Cohaesibacter gelatinilyticus: one gene and its partner. The protein of the gene in region 1 binds, or shares a complex with, the protein of each later gene. Links are inferred from orthologs where the notes say so. Each region holds a gene or a part of one and is shown on either strand. Other genes may lie near its edges.

The links.
Region 2: the proteins of CRO57_RS23445 (region 1) and dnaN are in contact, whole or in part, in a cryo-EM structure (PDB 8GIZ), measured with the Escherichia coli proteins. The link is inferred for Cohaesibacter gelatinilyticus from one-to-one orthologs.

Annotation. Positions count from the first base shown.
Region 1 is NZ_OBEL01000010.1:8,799-15,306, reverse strand. Bases 3,579-6,508 are described here. They hold CRO57_RS23445 (DNA polymerase III subunit gamma/tau), read right to left. Parts: upstream 6,076-6,508; coding sequence 4,081-6,075; downstream 3,579-4,080. Other genes in these bases: CRO57_RS23435 (HIT family protein), read left to right, coding at 6,437-6,508; CRO57_RS23450 (YbaB/EbfC family nucleoid-associated protein), read right to left, coding at 3,632-3,952. Also shown: CRO57_RS23470 (META domain-containing protein), read right to left, coding at 1-24; CRO57_RS23465 (glycosyltransferase family 4 protein), read left to right, coding at 288-1,553; CRO57_RS23460 (lipopolysaccharide biosynthesis protein), read left to right, coding at 1,587-2,840; recombination mediator RecR, read right to left, coding at 2,844-3,488. UniProt on the Escherichia coli protein: Part of the beta sliding clamp loading complex, which hydrolyzes ATP to load the beta clamp onto primed DNA to form the DNA replication pre-initiation complex.
Region 2 is NZ_OBEL01000003.1:353,298-363,263, forward strand. Bases 3,448-6,409 are described here. They hold dnaN (DNA polymerase III subunit beta), read right to left. Parts: upstream 5,507-6,409; coding sequence 4,388-5,506; downstream 3,448-4,387. Other genes in these bases: recF (DNA replication/repair protein RecF), read right to left, coding at 3,448-4,290; dnaA (chromosomal replication initiator protein DnaA), read right to left, coding at 5,691-6,409. Also shown: gyrB (DNA topoisomerase (ATP-hydrolyzing) subunit B), read right to left, coding at 58-2,484; CRO57_RS15530 (c-type cytochrome), read right to left, coding at 2,645-3,055; more of recF, read right to left, coding at 3,052-3,447; more of dnaA, read right to left, coding at 6,410-7,169; CRO57_RS15550 (rhodanese-like domain-containing protein), read right to left, coding at 7,347-7,793; rpsT (30S ribosomal protein S20), read right to left, coding at 8,457-8,723; CRO57_RS15565 (enoyl-CoA hydratase), read right to left, coding at 9,041-9,814. UniProt on the Escherichia coli protein: Confers DNA tethering and processivity to DNA polymerases and other proteins. Acts as a clamp, forming a ring around DNA (a reaction catalyzed by the clamp-loading complex) which diffuses in an ATP-independent manner freely and bidirectionally along dsDNA.

The DNA of each region.
Region 1 (6,508 bases):
CGAAAGATAGAAGCCGCTTTTCACGATGTCATGGTCCCCACACATAACGGTTGTAAATTGGCTTAGAACCAATCGCGTGAGTTCTAGACTAGAAGCATTGTAAAATCTACTTGGTTCGAGTGCTTTTTCCGTAAATACTCACTTATTTTGCAACGCAGCATAAATCTTCTCGCTACTCTCCAATAAACTGCGACAAATTTTCCTCCAATTAGATGGTTGTTAGGAGTCTTGTGGTTATAACTGAACTTAACAAACTCCGATTTTGTATTGTGTAACTGGGGTATCCAATGTTTAAGCCAAGCACGCGTGAGGGATCTTTGTCCCTGGATCAAGTCAGCGATAGTGTTGACCATCCAGACAGTTTCCGTCGTCTTTATGTCGTGCTAGATGGCACATTCACCCTTCATGATGGAAAACCTGCTTCCTATAATATGGATTACGATTTCTTCAAACGCTATTGCGATGCGTTCGACGAGGTTGTCGTGGTGGCCCGGCTATTTGAAAAGGAAGATGAAGCCGCTCGTCCAGTCGAAGGACCCAAAGTACGGTTTGAGCCTCTTCCCTCCTATCAAGGTCCCAAACGCTTTTTGAAAGCTCTGCCCAAGGTGATCGCCCAGATGATCCGTATAGCAAGGGACAAGAGCGGCACCGTGCTTGTGCGTTCTCCCAGTACGGCAGGGAATCTGATGGGACATGTGATGATGGCTGTTGGTCGCCCTTATGGCATTGAACTGGTTGGAGATCCTGCGCATGCCTATTCCAAGGAGAGTTTGCAACATCCGCTCGCTTCCGTTTTTCAGTGGATGTTCACCAATAGCTGCAAGTTCCTGTGCCGTCGAGCTGAGACTGCATCCTATGTAACACGTGATACCCTACAGAGAGATTATGCACCCGGGCCCAAGACACGTGCCTTTCATTATACATCTCTCGATCTGCCGATCGAAGGGCTTAGTGAACACCATCGCACGGCAGATAGTTTTGCCAAACCAACATTGCATCTGGTGCAGGTTGCGATGATGCAAAATTGGTACAAGGGACACGATATTTCTCTTGGCATGATGGCAGAATTCAAAAGGCAGAATCGCGATATTCATCTTCACCTGATTGGTGATGGTCCCATGCGCACCGATTTTGAAGCAAAAGCCGTTGAGCTTGGCATTGATGATCACATCACCTTTGTAGGTCAACTCAAGGCAGGCGAGGCTGTATGGGACGCGATGGATCGTGCTGATATGCTTATTCTACCTTCTCGACAGGAAGGTTTGCCGCGGGTGGTCATCGAAGCCATGGCCCGCGCTCTGCCCGTTGTCTCCAATCGGGTTGGAGGCGCTCCCGAGTTGTTGGATGACATGCAAATGGTCAATGAATTGAGCATTGATACTTTCACAAAACGTGTAGACGACAATCTGAACGATCCCGCTCTGCTTGAAGAACAATCCAAACGCAATCTGCAGCATGCTCGTCGCTATATGCAGCCGATTGTTCAGAAACGTCGAGATGCCTGTTATCGTGCCTTGAAATATCAATTGACCGCTCAAGCTCAGTTCATCTGAACTTCTTGAACCTCAAGCCAATCAGGCCAGATCATGACCCTGAAGAAGAATTTCATCTGGATGCTCTTAAGCCAGGGTGTGTTTTCCGGGCTACAATGGCTTCTGGTTATTTTGCTCGCTCGTGGTGGTGGTGCCGAACATGTGGGCCAATATGGATTGGCATTGGCATTGACCACTCCAGTTCAGATCTTCTTCAATCTTTCATTGCGCACTGTCTATGTCACCTATCGTGGTGAGGACCATTCTTTTGGAACATTTTGGCGCCTTCGGCTCCTGAGTCTGATCCCGGCAACCTTTCTTATCATTGCCCTCGCATTCATCTTTGGAGATGGCCCGCAAGTGCGATTGGTAATCTTGCTGGTCGCCATTGCAAAAATGGCAGAAGCCTCCTCTGACATGCTGTATGCCCTGCCGCAACGGGTGAACCAGATGGACAAGGTCGGCAAGAGCATGATGGTGCGTGCGATTATAAGCACTGCCCTGTTCGCTCTTCTTTATTGGACCAGTCAGGACATTGTTCTGTCTCTCGCCTGTTATGCAGCTGGTTGGGTTGGGGTTCTACTCTTTTTCGATCGTCTTGTCATGGCCGCACCCTATCGCGACAAGAATGCCGAGCGGCACGGACTAAGCGGATCTGCGCTCTTCTCTCTTGCCAAACATGCGATGCCGATTGGGTTGGCCAGTTTCGCTACAGCCATCGCCATCAATATACCTCGGTTGATGCTGGAACAAAGTGCTGGCACGGCTGAACTCGGTATTTTTGCAGCTCTTACCTATTTCATCTTGCTTGGCAGCATGGTGGTGAATGTTCTGGGGCAAGCGGTTCGCTCACCTCTGGCCACGGCCTATGAGCAAGCCAATGGCAAACGGTTTTGGGCAATTATCGGCACTGGTTCCTGCATTGCAATCGGAATGGGCATCATCTTCTGGTTAGGCACCCTGATAATTGGAGAATGGGTATTGAGAGTGGTTTACGGATCAGAATTTGCTGTCCATTCCACACTTTTTTGCACGATCGGCCTTATCTCCATGCCTGTGTTCCTGGGCACATTTCTTGGCTTCTGTCTGCCGTCAGCCGGGTCTTACCAGCTCTGCCTCTATGCAGCCCTTTTCTCACTGATCGCATCGTTTGGCGCATCCATGATTTTGGTGCCTGTTCAAGGTGCGGAAGGCGCTGCATGGGCCTATGGCTGGTTTGGCTGTGCTGCCAGCTTGCAGATGTTGCTCTTGATCCGACAATGGCTAAAGCGCGCAAGCATGAAGAATCGGTCAGTATCCAACCGTTAGGTTCTACTCAAAGGATGTCCTTGATCGAATGGCCTGCAGGAGTGTGCCTTCATCCAGATAATCCAGTTCGCCACCGATTGGCACTCCGTGTGCCAATTGCGAGATGCGGATTCTCTCAAAGGTTGGATTATCAGCTTGTAAATCCTTAGCCTGATTTTGCAGTTGATCAGTGATGTAGTGGGCTGTTGTCTGACCCTCTACGGTGGCATTGACTGCCAGAATGATCTCTCTAATGTCACCCTTGGCCGTACGTACCAGAAGTCCGGGAATATTCAGATCGTCCGGTCCAATACCATCGAGCGGTGATAATGTGCCGCCCAAAACATGATAGGCAGCATTGACAACACCTGCTCTCTCCAGCGCCCAGAGGTCGGAGACATCTTCAACCACAACCAAAAGCGCAGGATCGCGCCGCCGATCGGTACAGATTGTGCAGGGGCTGGCACTGTCGATATTTCCGCAGGTCTCGCAAATCTGAACCTTGGTGACGGCCTGATTGATGGCGTCCGCCAGCGGCACCAGCAATTGGTCTTTCTTCTTGATCAGATGCAACGCCACTCGTCGGGCAGAACGCGGGCCAAGCCCGGGCAATTTGGCCAGAAGCTGGATCAGCTTTTCGATTTCCGGTCCTGCTACTCTGTTTGCCATGGGCTTGCCTGTGTCTTTTTCTTCAAATCGTGATCCAGTTTTAGACCATGTCGCGATGAGTTGACCTCACTTTGAATGGTCTAACTCCTTGCTGGCGCTAATCTTTTGCCTTGGCTTGTGAAAGCAAACCAGCGAGGCAGGCACTAGAATGGCATTTTCATGCCCGCCGGGAGGCCCAGATCACCGCTCATCTGCTGGACTTTTTCCTGCATCGCTGCTTCTACCTTTGTCTTCGCATCGTTGTGCGCAGCCATGATCAGGTCTTCCAGGATTTCAGCTTCCTCCGCATTGATGAGAGATGGATCTACGGACATTCCCTTCATCTCACCCTTACCGGAGAGAACCACTTTGACAAGGCCGGCACCTGCTGTACCTTCAGCTTCCATTTCGGCCACTTCTTCCTGCATCTGAGCCATCTTGGCCTGCATTTCCTTGGCCTTCTTCATCATCTTCATCATATCCATGATGCAAATCCTTCTTTTCTCAACGCTTCACGAAGCAGCTATTGGCCAGTCCAATTTGGCCCGTCAGGTGAGTTTGAAATCTATATGCCGCTACAAGGGGGCAAATTCAAGAGCTGAGGAAAACAAGATTAGAGATCATCATCCAGTCCAAAACTGTCATCGTCACGCAAACTCATTTCCAGCAAATTCTGATCTGTCAATTCTGCTGCATCTTCGACAACCGGTGCCAGATAGTCCTCTTCGAAATCCCGATTGATGCGTACATCAACGATCTTTACGCCCGGGAAATGTTTTCGAACAGCTTCAACAGTAGGATGAGCGTCTGCATCATCGCGCGCTTTCTGGACTGCCTGCTCTTTGCGTTGCGACAGCGTATCCTGTCCATGCTCGCGTGACACTTCAATCGACCAGCGTTGACCAGTCCAGTCCTGCAAACGACGGTTCAATTTGGCAATCAATGCCTGATCAGGACGATCCTGAAAGGCAATTTCCAAGAAGCCCTGACGCACGGATACGGGGCGAACATTCTGTTCCAGCGCAATTTTGAGAGCAATATCACGGTTCTTGCCTGCAAGACCGACAATCTGCTCAAAACGCGTGATCTGCATGTTGCCCGTTTTGGGCTTGCTTGTCTGTTGCTGACTGGCATCCTTTTGCTTGTCGGCCAAGGCATCATCGCTTTGGCTGGCGACAAGTCGCAAATTCGCAGGCTTTACAGGAGCTTGCTCGATAGTACCAACGCTTTGCTGCGGACTTCCGGACACTGCTGCCAAATTGCCGTGACGCGCCATAGCTGTTGGACCGGATGGCCGTCCAATTGGCGGTGCCTCTGTTGGCTGGCCATTTGAGCTTGCTGGAACTGTGGCATCCGGCGGTGTGGAAGGCCCAGAGCCGGCACCAGATGGCATCGGAGGGCGGAAATCCTTGTTGGTCAGCATCTTCAAGGCTTCATCAGGGGTTGGCAGATCAGCAACGTAAGCCATACGCACCAATACCATCTCAGCCGATGCCAGAGGTCGAGGCGAGGATTGTACCTCGGACAGACCTTTAAGCAACATTTGCCACGCCCGGGATAGAACGCGCACCGACAAACTCTGCGCATATTCGCGCCCACGGGTCTTTTCGCTTTCCGTTGCCGCCGCATCCGAATGAGCATCTGGTGTCAACTTCAAACGAGTGACCAGATGAACAAAATCAGCCAGATCGGACAGAACGATTGAAGGTTCCGCGCCAATATCATATTGCTCCTTGAGCTCTTGCAGGGCAGCAGCAATATCCCCCTTCATCAGTGCCTCAAATAGATCGATTATGCGAGCTCTGTCTGCCAGTCCAAGCATCTGACGTGTCGTTTCCGCTGTAATCTTGCCTGCGCCATGCGCGATGGCCTGATCCAATAACGAGAGTGAGTCACGAGCTGAACCTTCGCCTGCCCTTGCAATCATCTGCAAGGCATCTTCCTCGATATCGACCTGCTCTTTTTCGCAGATCTTACCCATATAATCAGCCATGACACGGGCATCAATACGACGCAGATCAAAGCGTTGGCAGCGGGACAGGACGGTAACGGGAACTTTGCGGATCTCGGTGGTCGCGAAGATGAATTTCACGTGCTCGGGTGGCTCTTCCAGCGTTTTCAGCAGGCCGTTAAAGGCTGCTGTGGAGAGCATATGCACCTCATCGATGATATAGACTTTGTAACGGGCGCTAACCGGTTTATAGCGTGCAGCTTCGATAATTTCACGAATATCATTGATCGAAGTATGAGAGGCAGCATCCATTTCCATGATATCGACATGGCGGCCTTCCATAATGGCCTGGCAATGAATGCCCAATTCTTTCATCTCGATCGTCGGGGTATCGATCTTGCCTTCAATCTCATAATTGAGGGCTCGAGCAAGGATACGGGCTGTGGTGGTTTTACCTACTCCACGCACACCGGTCATCATATAGGCTTGGGCAATACGACCTGTGGCGAAAGCATTGGTAAGAGTGCGCACAAGTGGGTCCTGCCCCACCATGTCTTCAAAGCTTTGCGGACGATATTTACGCGCCAGAACACGATAGCCCTGCTTGAGAGCTTCGCCAGCTTCGCTCTGTTCCATGCCAGCCTTGGTATCGTCCATTCGCTGCGCCCTTTGCCTTCTACCAATCTCTCAGGAAAGTTTTCCCACCAAGAAGATGTACAACTTTATCACGGGCACAAACAAGGGGCCAAGTACACCCATGCAAAGACAATGTGCCTGGGGCTTGTAAAGATTACCAAATTGTAAGAGGAGATAAGTGGAAGGCTGAACAGATGACCCGCTCTTTAACTCGTTAGGGCTGCTTCCTTCCGGACCTGACCCGGTTGGCGAGGGGAACGTCCATTGCCAACCTTCCGCCTTCCATATGTCATCTTGTCGATGCTAAAGCAAGAGGAGAAGTGATTCACTTGTGTGCTTTTTCGTCATAATTATGCTCATTGATATCAAGGATTGCGAAAATATGTCCGACTTTGTACTCGATACCCGCCTTGAAGCCGATACCTTCCCACTCTGCGAGTTGGAGCTTTGCACC
Region 2 (9,966 bases), on another replicon or contig:
GGTTTGCGGAAAATCTGGAAATGAAAAAGGCCAGATTTGCATCTGGCCCAATTCCCGTTAGATATCGAGGTTTGCCACATTCAAGGCATTGTCCTGAATGAAAGCCCGGCGCGGTTCAACGTCGTCGCCCATCAGCTTGGCGAAAATATCATCCGCGTCATCCGCTTCCTGAACCTTGACTTGCAACAGAGTGCGCACTTCCGGATCCAGCGTGGTTTCCCAAAGTTGCTCGGCATTCATCTCGCCCAGCCCCTTGTAGCGCTGCATGGAAATACCCTTGCGACCCAAGGCATAAACCTCATTGAGCAAGGAAATTGGTCCGTGAATTGAATATTCCTTCTCACGGCGGCGCATCAATGTGCCTTCTCCAAAGCTTCCCGAAAGATCGGCAGCCAGCTGATTCAGCTTGATGGCATCGGCAGATTGCAACAGGGCAGGATCCAGAATGGCAACTTCACGCACACCACGCACTTCGCGCTCGAACAAATAACCGCCATCATCCTGAATGCTTCCGGACCAACCGCGCTCTGTCTCTTCCGCTACCCAATCAAGACGCTGAGCAACTTCATTAAGGGCAATATTCTGCTTGGCTGCATCGTCAGTCAATGTTGGGTCTAGCAGTCCGGAAATGGCAGCTTGTTCAACGACGCTGCGATTATAACGCGAATGCAGACCATCCAGAATGGAGCCGAAATTGCGGGCTTCATCCAGCAAACCACGCAAATCAGGACCAGCACGTTCAACGCCAACACCAGAAATCAGAACGGCCTCATCAAGACCGGCATCGATCAGATAATCCTGAAAGGCGCGCTCATCCTTCAGATATTGTTCGGACTGCCCACGCTTGACCTTGTAGAGCGGAGGCTGAGCAATATAAAGATGGCCGGCCTCTACCAGCTCCGGCATTTGACGGAAGAAGAAGGTCAGCAACAGGGTACGGATATGAGCGCCATCTACGTCAGCATCCGTCATGATGATGATTTTGTGATAGCGCAGTTTTTCCTGCTTGAATTCTTCCTTGCCAATACCAGTACCAAGAGCGGTAATCAGCGTACCGATCTCTTGCGAAGACAGCATCTTGTCAAAGCGTGCACGCTCGACATTGAGAATTTTACCACGAAGCGGCAGGATTGCCTGATTGGAGCGAGAGCGTCCCTGTTTTGCAGAGCCACCAGCGGAATCACCCTCCACCAGGAACAATTCTGATTTGGCAGGATCGCGTTCCTGACAATCGGCCAGCTTCCCGGGAAGGGAAGCGATATCCAACGCACCCTTCCGGCGGGTTAATTCACGCGCTTTACGGGCCGCATCACGAGCGGCGGCGGCTTCCACCACCTTGGAGACAATCATCTTGCCTTCAGATGGATTCTCTTCCAGCCACTCCTTCAAGGCAGCATTGATCAAATTCTCGACAACCGGACGAACTTCACTCGAGACCAGTTTATCCTTGGTCTGAGAGGAGAATTTCGGGTCAGGTACTTTAACGGACAGCACACAAGTCAGGCCTTCACGGCAATCATCACCGGTCGGATTGACCTTCTCACGTTTCAAAAGACCCGAGCTTTCTGCATAACCGGTGATCTGACGGGTCAGAGCGGCACGGAAACCGGCCAAGTGGGTGCCGCCATCACGCTGCGGAATGTTGTTGGTAAAGCACAGCACATTTTCATGATAGCTGTCATTCCACCAAAGTGCGGCTTCTACGGTGATGCCGTCTTTCTCAGCTGTCACAGACAGGGGTGCTTCAATCAAAGGTTTCTTGGCACGATCAAGCCAGGTCACAAAAGCTTCCAGACCGCCCTCGTAATACATTTCCTCGACGACAGGGTCTGTACTGCGATTGTCGGTCAGCAGGATACGTGCGCCGGAATTGAGGAAGGCCAGTTCGCGCAGGCGATGCTCAAGGGTTGCGAATTTGAACTCGATATGAGTGAAGGTCTCATCGCTTGGATAGAAGGTAACTTCCGTCCCCTTCTTGCCATTTGCAGGGCCGACAACCTTCAATGGGCTGACAGCTTCACCATGAGAAAACTCGATCTCATGCTCCTGATCGTTGCGCCAGATACGCAAGATGAGCTTGGTTGAGAGAGCATTCACCACCGAGACGCCTACGCCATGCAGACCACCGGAAACCTTGTAGCTGTTGGAGTCGAACTTGCCGCCAGCATGAAGCTGGGTCATGATCACTTCCGCAGCGGAAATTCCCTCTTCCGGATGCAGGTCAGTCGGAATACCACGACCGTTATCGGTTACGGTCACGGAACCGTCAGCATTGAGTGTAACAGTCACCAGATCGGCATGACCAGCCAAGGCCTCATCGATGGCATTGTCCACCACTTCATAGACCATGTGATGCAGGCCAGAGCCGTCATCAGTATCGCCAATATACATGCCGGGGCGCTTGCGCACCGCATCCAGGCCTTTGAGAACTTTAATGGAGTCTGCGCCATATTCAGCGCCGGAATTCTGTTCAGTCTCGCTCATGCGAATCAGTCATCCTCGGATAAAGGGGTAACCCTTCACTTATACGTGGTTTCGCGTCTCGATCAACCAATGGGAGGCTGTGAAATCAACCCTTTGCGGGCAATTGTGGAGAGAGAAGCCCCAAAGCCATATTTGCGAGCATTTTATTGCACAATAGAGTTTATTTTATGCCTGCTTTTCGCTGCAAATACCGAATATAGGCTGTGATCATGGCCAGATCAGTCTGGCTGATTCCCTCAATTGCCGGCATGTCGCCATAATCCCAATGATGCGCTGTGACACCTTGCAAGGCAGCAAGCGCAAAAGCCTGATCGCTATGGTGGGATGGCCTGTATATCTCGTGCACCAAGGGCGGGCCGAAACTTGAGCCACGCGCTTCAATGCCATGGCATTGAATACAGGCACCGTTATAGAGACGCAGGCCGTCTGATCGGATTTTATCAGTATCCAGCGAAAAGGCATTGCCATGCAAAGGACCGTCATTTTCGCCTTCTTTTCCAGATTGAAGAGCCAGCAGTGCCGCAATGACAATGAGTATAGCAAACATCATCAATTTTTGCGGCTTCATCATCTGTCGCCTTCCTCGCTCAAAACTGGTGTCAGTTGGCCATTGTCGACAATGAAACGCTGAGCGCGTTCTCCCAACGGGGCAAATACAGGATCATCGGTACCTGTCACCCAGGCCTGACAACCAAGACGGTCGAGAATATCGAAGAGTGCCAGCCGCCGCGTTTCATCCAGATGGGCGGCAACTTCGTCCAGCAGAACAATCGGGCTTTTCTGATTGCGTTTGGCCACTAGATGCGCATGGGCCAAAACGATACCCAGCAACAAAGCTTTTTGCTCGCCGGTCGAGCATTTGGCCGCCGGCATCTCTTTGCCAACATGATTGACCGCAAGGTCCGAGCGGTGAGGACCTTCCAGGGTACGCCCCGCAGCACGGTCCCGTCCACGCATCTGCACCAATTGTTCGCGATAGGTTTCCTCGCATTCAATGGCCGGCATGAGAAAGGCTTTTTCTTCCAAATTGCCATTCAGGCCAACTTGCGCCATGGGAAAAGCGGTCTCAGCACTGTGTAAATGAGAAATGGACTGAATGAGCAGACTTACCAGTTCCGAACGTGCTGTTGCAATGGCGACACCAAATTCTGCCATTTGTGCTTCGATGCCCTCAAGCCAGACAGTCTCATGCGGAGCTTCATCCAATAGCCGATTGCGTTGGCGCATGGCTTTCTCAAATGCATTGACCCGGCTGCCATGACTTTTGTCGATGGCAAGAACCATCCGATCCAGCCATTTGCGTCTTTCCGATGCCGGACCCGTGAACAAGCTGTCCATCATGGGCGTGAGCCAGAGAATGCTGACATGATCACCAAGGCGTTCGCTGGATTTGATATTGGCACCATTGACACGAATGCGGCGTTGCAAATCCCCATTGGGACCGGGTTGCAGGCCAGCACCAAGCTTGGTTTCGCCATAATCGCCATGAAGCTCCGACGCCATTGCCCAGCTTCCCGGACCATTTTCGCGCGCAATATCTGGATAGCTGACTCTGCGCAGACCGCGCCCCGGGGACAGAAAAGAAATGGCTTCCAGCAAGTTGGTCTTGCCCGAACCATTGGCACCACTCAGCACCACGTGAGCATCTCGCAACCTAAGTGACAGAGAGGAATAATTGCGAAAGTCGCTTAGCTGAATGGACGAAATCCATACATGCTCAATCTCGTCAGCAGAATAGACCTCATCGGTCAGTATGGGATCCTGCATCTGGTTGTTGCGATCTTGCATGAAGGTCAAAGAATCCATCAGTCCTGCTGAGGCTTGAAGCCACTCAGGAATCAAAAAAGGGGCATTCACTGCCCCTTTGTATCATTGCGCATGATGAACGCAAATTCAAACCATCCTATACGCGCATCGGCATCAGAACATAAAGGGTGCCGATGCTACCCTCATCCTGAATGAGAGTAGGGGATCCGGAATCAGCCAGAGAGAATTGAGCGCTATCACTTTCCAGTTGATTGGTAATGTCGAGCAAATAACGGGCATTGAAGCCGATTTCCATGGCGTCAGAGCCATAATCAACCGCCAATTCGTCTGTTGCAGTGCCGGATTCAGGATTGGAAACGCTCAGAACCAGGCGGCCTTGTTCGAGTGAGAGCTTGACGGCGCGACCACGTTCGTTGGAAACAGTCGACACGCGATCCACGGCTTGTGCGAACAGGCTGTTCTCGACGCGCAAGATCTTGTCATTGCCTTTTGGAATGACGCGCTCGTAATCAGGAAATGTGCCATCAATCAGTTTGGATGTCAGAACAACGGAGCCTATTTTCAGTCGAATTTTGGCCTCGGAGAGTTCCACGGCAAGATCCGCATCCGGATCTTCGATCAGTTTCTGAATTTCGGAAACTGTTTTGCGAGGGATGATAATGCCTGGCATGCCAGCAGAACCATTTGGAGCGCTTAGTTGAGCTTGTGCCAAACGGTGACCGTCGGTGGCAACTGCACGCAACAATGTCTCGCCATCGACATCCAGAGTATGCACATAAATCCCGTTCAGATAGTAACGGGTCTCTTCGGTAGAGATGGCAAACTGGGTATGGTCGATCAGTTTTTTGATATCTCGTGCCGGGATGGCAAAGGTATGGCTGAATTCACCAGCAGTAATGTCTGGGAAATCGGCAATTGGCAGGACCGGCAAGGTGAAATGTGAGCGACCAGCGTCAATTGACAGGCTGGATTGATCTTCACTGAGGGTCAAAGTCACCTGAGTGCCGTCGGGCAGTTTTTTGACGATGTCATGCAGCATATGAGCCGGAACAGTCGTTGCACCCGGTGCTTCCACCATGGCAGGAGCGGTTTCCAGCACTTCCAGATCCAGATCGGTGGCCTTGAAAACCAGTTCTCCACCTTCGGCTTTCAACAAGACATTTGAGAGAATGGGGATGGTATTGCGACGTTCAACAACACGATGGACATGGTTTAGCGACTTCAAAAGGTCCGCCCGTTCGAGAGTGACTTTCATATCCCTCACTTCCCTTTTCTTTTCCAAACTCAATACAGCCCCGCAATGGGGACCGAAACTTTGACGTGTTGTGACCCATATAGCAAGGGGATTGCACCAAAAATGGTGCAATCCCCTTCTATTTCACAGCTTATCAGCAACATTCTTAACCGTGCCGTCACGGCAAGGAATGCCAGAACATTTCCTATTCGGAAATGATACGCTTCAGCATCTCGATTTCTTGTGCCAGCGTGGTATCAGACGACGACAATTCCTCGATCTTGCGTACTGCATGCAACACGGTGGTATGGTCGCGACCGCCAAACCGACGCCCGATCTCGGGTAGAGAGCGAGGGGTCAGCATTTTGGACAAATACATTGCGATTTGACGTGGGCGCACGATAGTGCGGGTTCTGCGGGATGAAAGCAGATCCGAACGGGATACGTTGTAATGCTTGGAGACAACACGCTGGATGTCTTCGATGCGAATACGACGTGGCTCCTTGGAGCGGATCAGATCTTTCAGGGCCTGCTCGGCCATTTCGATGGTGATCGGAGCACCAGTCAACTGATTATGAGCCATCAGGCGGTTGAAGGCACCATCCAGATCACGGCCATTGGAGCGAATGATACCTGCAACATGATCCAGTACGACATCTGGAATAGCCAGATTTGGATCACGGCGGGATGCCTGCAGAGCACGGTCGGAGAGAATGGAACGGCGAAGTTCCTTCTCCAAAGGCTGCAATTCGCTGACCAGACCACCGGCAAGACGAGACCGTACGCGCTCATCCAGACTTTCCAGTTCAACCGGTGGGCGATCCGCAGCCACAACAACCTGACGTGCACCATCAATGAGGCTGTTCAGCGTGTGACAGAATTCCTGCTGAATGCTCTTGCCTTGCAGGAATTGCAGATCATCAATCAGCAAAATATCGATGTCGCGCAAAGTATCCTTGAAATCCAGTGCAGACTGGCTTTTCAGAGCCTGCACAAAGGAATACATGAAGCGCTCGGCGGTCAGGTAAAGGACCTTTGCGCCAGGATTGGAACGCTTTGCTTCCCAGGCAATAGCTTGCAGCAAATGGGTTTTACCCAAGCCAACAGAGGCATGCAGGAAGAGAGGGTTGAAAGAAACCGGCTGACCTGGTTGAGCCAGAGCCACTTGCTTGGCCGCTGCATGGGCCAGAGTGTTGGATTGACCAACGACAAAGGTCTCGAACGTCAAGCGTGGATCAAGTGGAGATCCGCCAAGTTGATCATTTTCGCTAGCCTGTGCACCGGCAAGTCCGGCTGCTCCAGCCATACCACCAACCGCTGCATTGCCTGCGGGATTAGGGGCTGCTGTCTTGGTCGGGGCTGGTTTTGGTCGCACCGCACCGCGGACATAAAGATCAATGCGTCGCACATGCTCACACTCTTCACGCCAAAGCGCCATCAAGCGCTCACCATAATGCGATTGAATCCATGATTTGAGGAACCGGGTCGAGACTGACAGGATGACGAGGCCATTTTGCTCGCCTTCCAATTCCACGCTGGCGAACCAGCTGGAAAATACATCTTCACCAAGTTCTGTACGCAACCGTGATTTAACACGATCCCATTCTTCTTTGCCAACTTTCACTGAAGGCTCCTCTTTTGGGGAGTCAGCCTCCTGAAAAGCTTGATGAGCTGCCGCACCCATCTCCATTTCCGCGTTTCCCTTTGTGGCCGTTTGCTGCATAATCGTTTTCTTTTCGTGTGCTAGCCGCTTCAACAGCTCGTTTGTTTCTCAGCCAGAGGTCCCGTTTATCAGTGGGTAAGTCTGACCAGACTGTGTGTCTTATCCTATGCCGCGCAATTCGGCAATTCGGAATCTTCATCAAAATTGTCGCCAGGGCAGGTCATCTTTTTTCCATCCCGAAACCGTCGCCCGATGCCCCCCGGCATCAAGATCACCCTCAAAACCACCAGCAACATTGTAGCATGGCCCGGACCAGTCCTTTGTCATGACGATGGCAGCATTCCGGCTTCTGACCCCGGAGCGACATAGAAACAACAAAGGCGCCTGTTGGTCAGCACCATGTTCGGATAGCATTTCCAGCAGCCGCTCCCCAAAATCGGCATGAACCTGCATGGCAGGATAGGAAAGCCATTCCAATTGCAAAACAGATTTGCCAAGTCCCGTCAGATCAGGAACCCCGACAAAGCTCCATTCAGCATGAGTTCGGACATCAATGAGAACCGCCTTATTGTTATGCTCCAATATCTGCCAGGCCTCCTGAGTACAGATATCACCTGCATAACAATCAAAACCGGTATTTGACATATAAACCCTCACAACAGGCGACTGGCACCGTTGTTTGTAACTGTTAGAACGCCGTTTTGCTATGAGCAGGACAGAAAACCGGAAGGCGTCTGTCGTCAAATACTGCCTGTCTTGATGTAAGACAAAGATTTCGACCTGCTGCTCACAGGTGATGTCCAGAAAATACTAGCCGAACTCATACGAAATCCACAAGAAATACTGAGCCTGTTTTCGTTCGTAACGTTTAAGACTTGCTACGTGACGTTGCTCTCTAACCTTGTATTTACAGTAGTTTGACAATACACAGCCTTCTCATTCCACGCAACAGACTCACAACCAGATTCTTTGCTTTGAGAAGGGATCAAAAAGTTTAAAACTTTTTTAACCAATCTCTTGACCAGACCTAACATGTTGCGACTCAAAGCAATCCCGGAAGCCCTCGTCTGCGCAATTGACAAGACTCTCACCGCATATTTTTTTTTTGCCGTACCATATTGACCTTGTAAGAATCGATCAGCAAGAATCGCATCTTTAGTGAAATTCAAACAAGTGTTTGATATATATGGTTATTTTATATTAGGCAAAAATCCGGATACCAAATGATCCAATTCAGGGCTGAGAAGGCATATCATGAAAAAAGCCCGGCCAATCTGGTCCGGGCTTTTTGAAAGCAATACCTGCTGCTTATGCAGAAAGCGCTTTGATGCGCTTGGACAGGCGAGAGACTTTGCGAGATGCGGTGTTTTTATGGAACACACCCTTGGAAACAGCGCGCATCAGTTCAGACTGAGCAATACGCAGTGCTTCGCTGGCAGCAGCCTGATCGGCAGCGGCGATTGCTTCTTCTACCTTGCGCAGGCAACCACGTACACGAGTGCGGCGGGCCTTGTTGATGGCAGTTTTGCGGGCAATTTTACGGGTAGCCTTTTTGGCTGAAGTGGTATTGGCCATTGGAGCCTGTTCCTTTTCTTTGCCGCTGCATCGCAACAGCGCAATCTTCGATTGGGCCAGAAGGACGAGCAGTTACCTCACAAAGGACTTATCTATGAAGGGCCTTTGCTGGTCTCAAACAAAGTCGAATAGAATTCGACAACAAAAGGCGGCACATGGAGGCCGCCATCAGGCCGTGCTTATAGTGTAGTGCTTTATAACCGTCAACTGATTTATATTCCGATCAAAGCGACATTGTGCTCTGTTGAAATAACAAAAGGCGCGAGAAGCCTCCCGCGCCTTTGCAATTGTCTTTCAACGGAAATCCGTCAATGGAGTTACTTGTTCTTGAATTGTGGTTTGCGCTTGTCGACGAAAGCGGCCATGCCTTCGCTCTGATCTTCGGTTGCAAACATGGAATGGAACAGGCGACGCTCAAATTTCAGGCCTTCATTGAGCGTGGTCTCATAAGAGCGATTGACGCTTTCCTTGGTCATCATGACGATTGGCAGGGAGAAATCGGCAATCTTCTGCGCGGTTTTGACGGCTTCCTCCACCAGATCACCTGCTGGAACGATGCGTGATACCAAACCGCAGCGCTCGGCTTCCTCTGCATCCATCATGCGACCGGTCAGGCACATATCCATGGCTTTGGATTTGCCGACGAAACGGGTCAGGCGCTGGGAACCACCGGCACCTGGCATGACGCCGAGAGTGATTTCCGGCTGACCGAATTTTGCGTTGTCACCGGCAAGAATGAAATCACACATCATGGCCAGCTCGCAGCCACCTCCGAGTGCATAACCGGCAACAGCGGCGATGATGGGCTTGCGGTTTTGTGCAACACGATCCCAAGGCGTGATGAAATCACCCAGATAGGCATCCATATAGCTCATGGAGGACATTTCTTTGATATCGGCGCCTGCGGCGAAGGCTTTTTCAGATCCGGTAATGACAACAGCACCAATCTTCTCGTCTTTCTCATACCCGTCCAAAGCTTCTGATACTTCGGCAATCAGGTCCGAGCAAAGCGCATTCAGTGCTTTGGGGCGGTTAAGAGTGATCAGGCCAACGCCATTGCGGGTCTCTGTCAAAATATGTTCGTAAGCCATCAAGTCCTCCTGAAGTGGCAGCAAAGTGGCAATCATGCAAAATCCGGACGGCAAATCATAAGATCTGCCCAATTGGTTGGTTGATGCTATGGCTAGCGTGTTCAGCCAAAGGGTGCAAGTTCGCTTTCTGTCTCACATGGCGTGTCACGGAT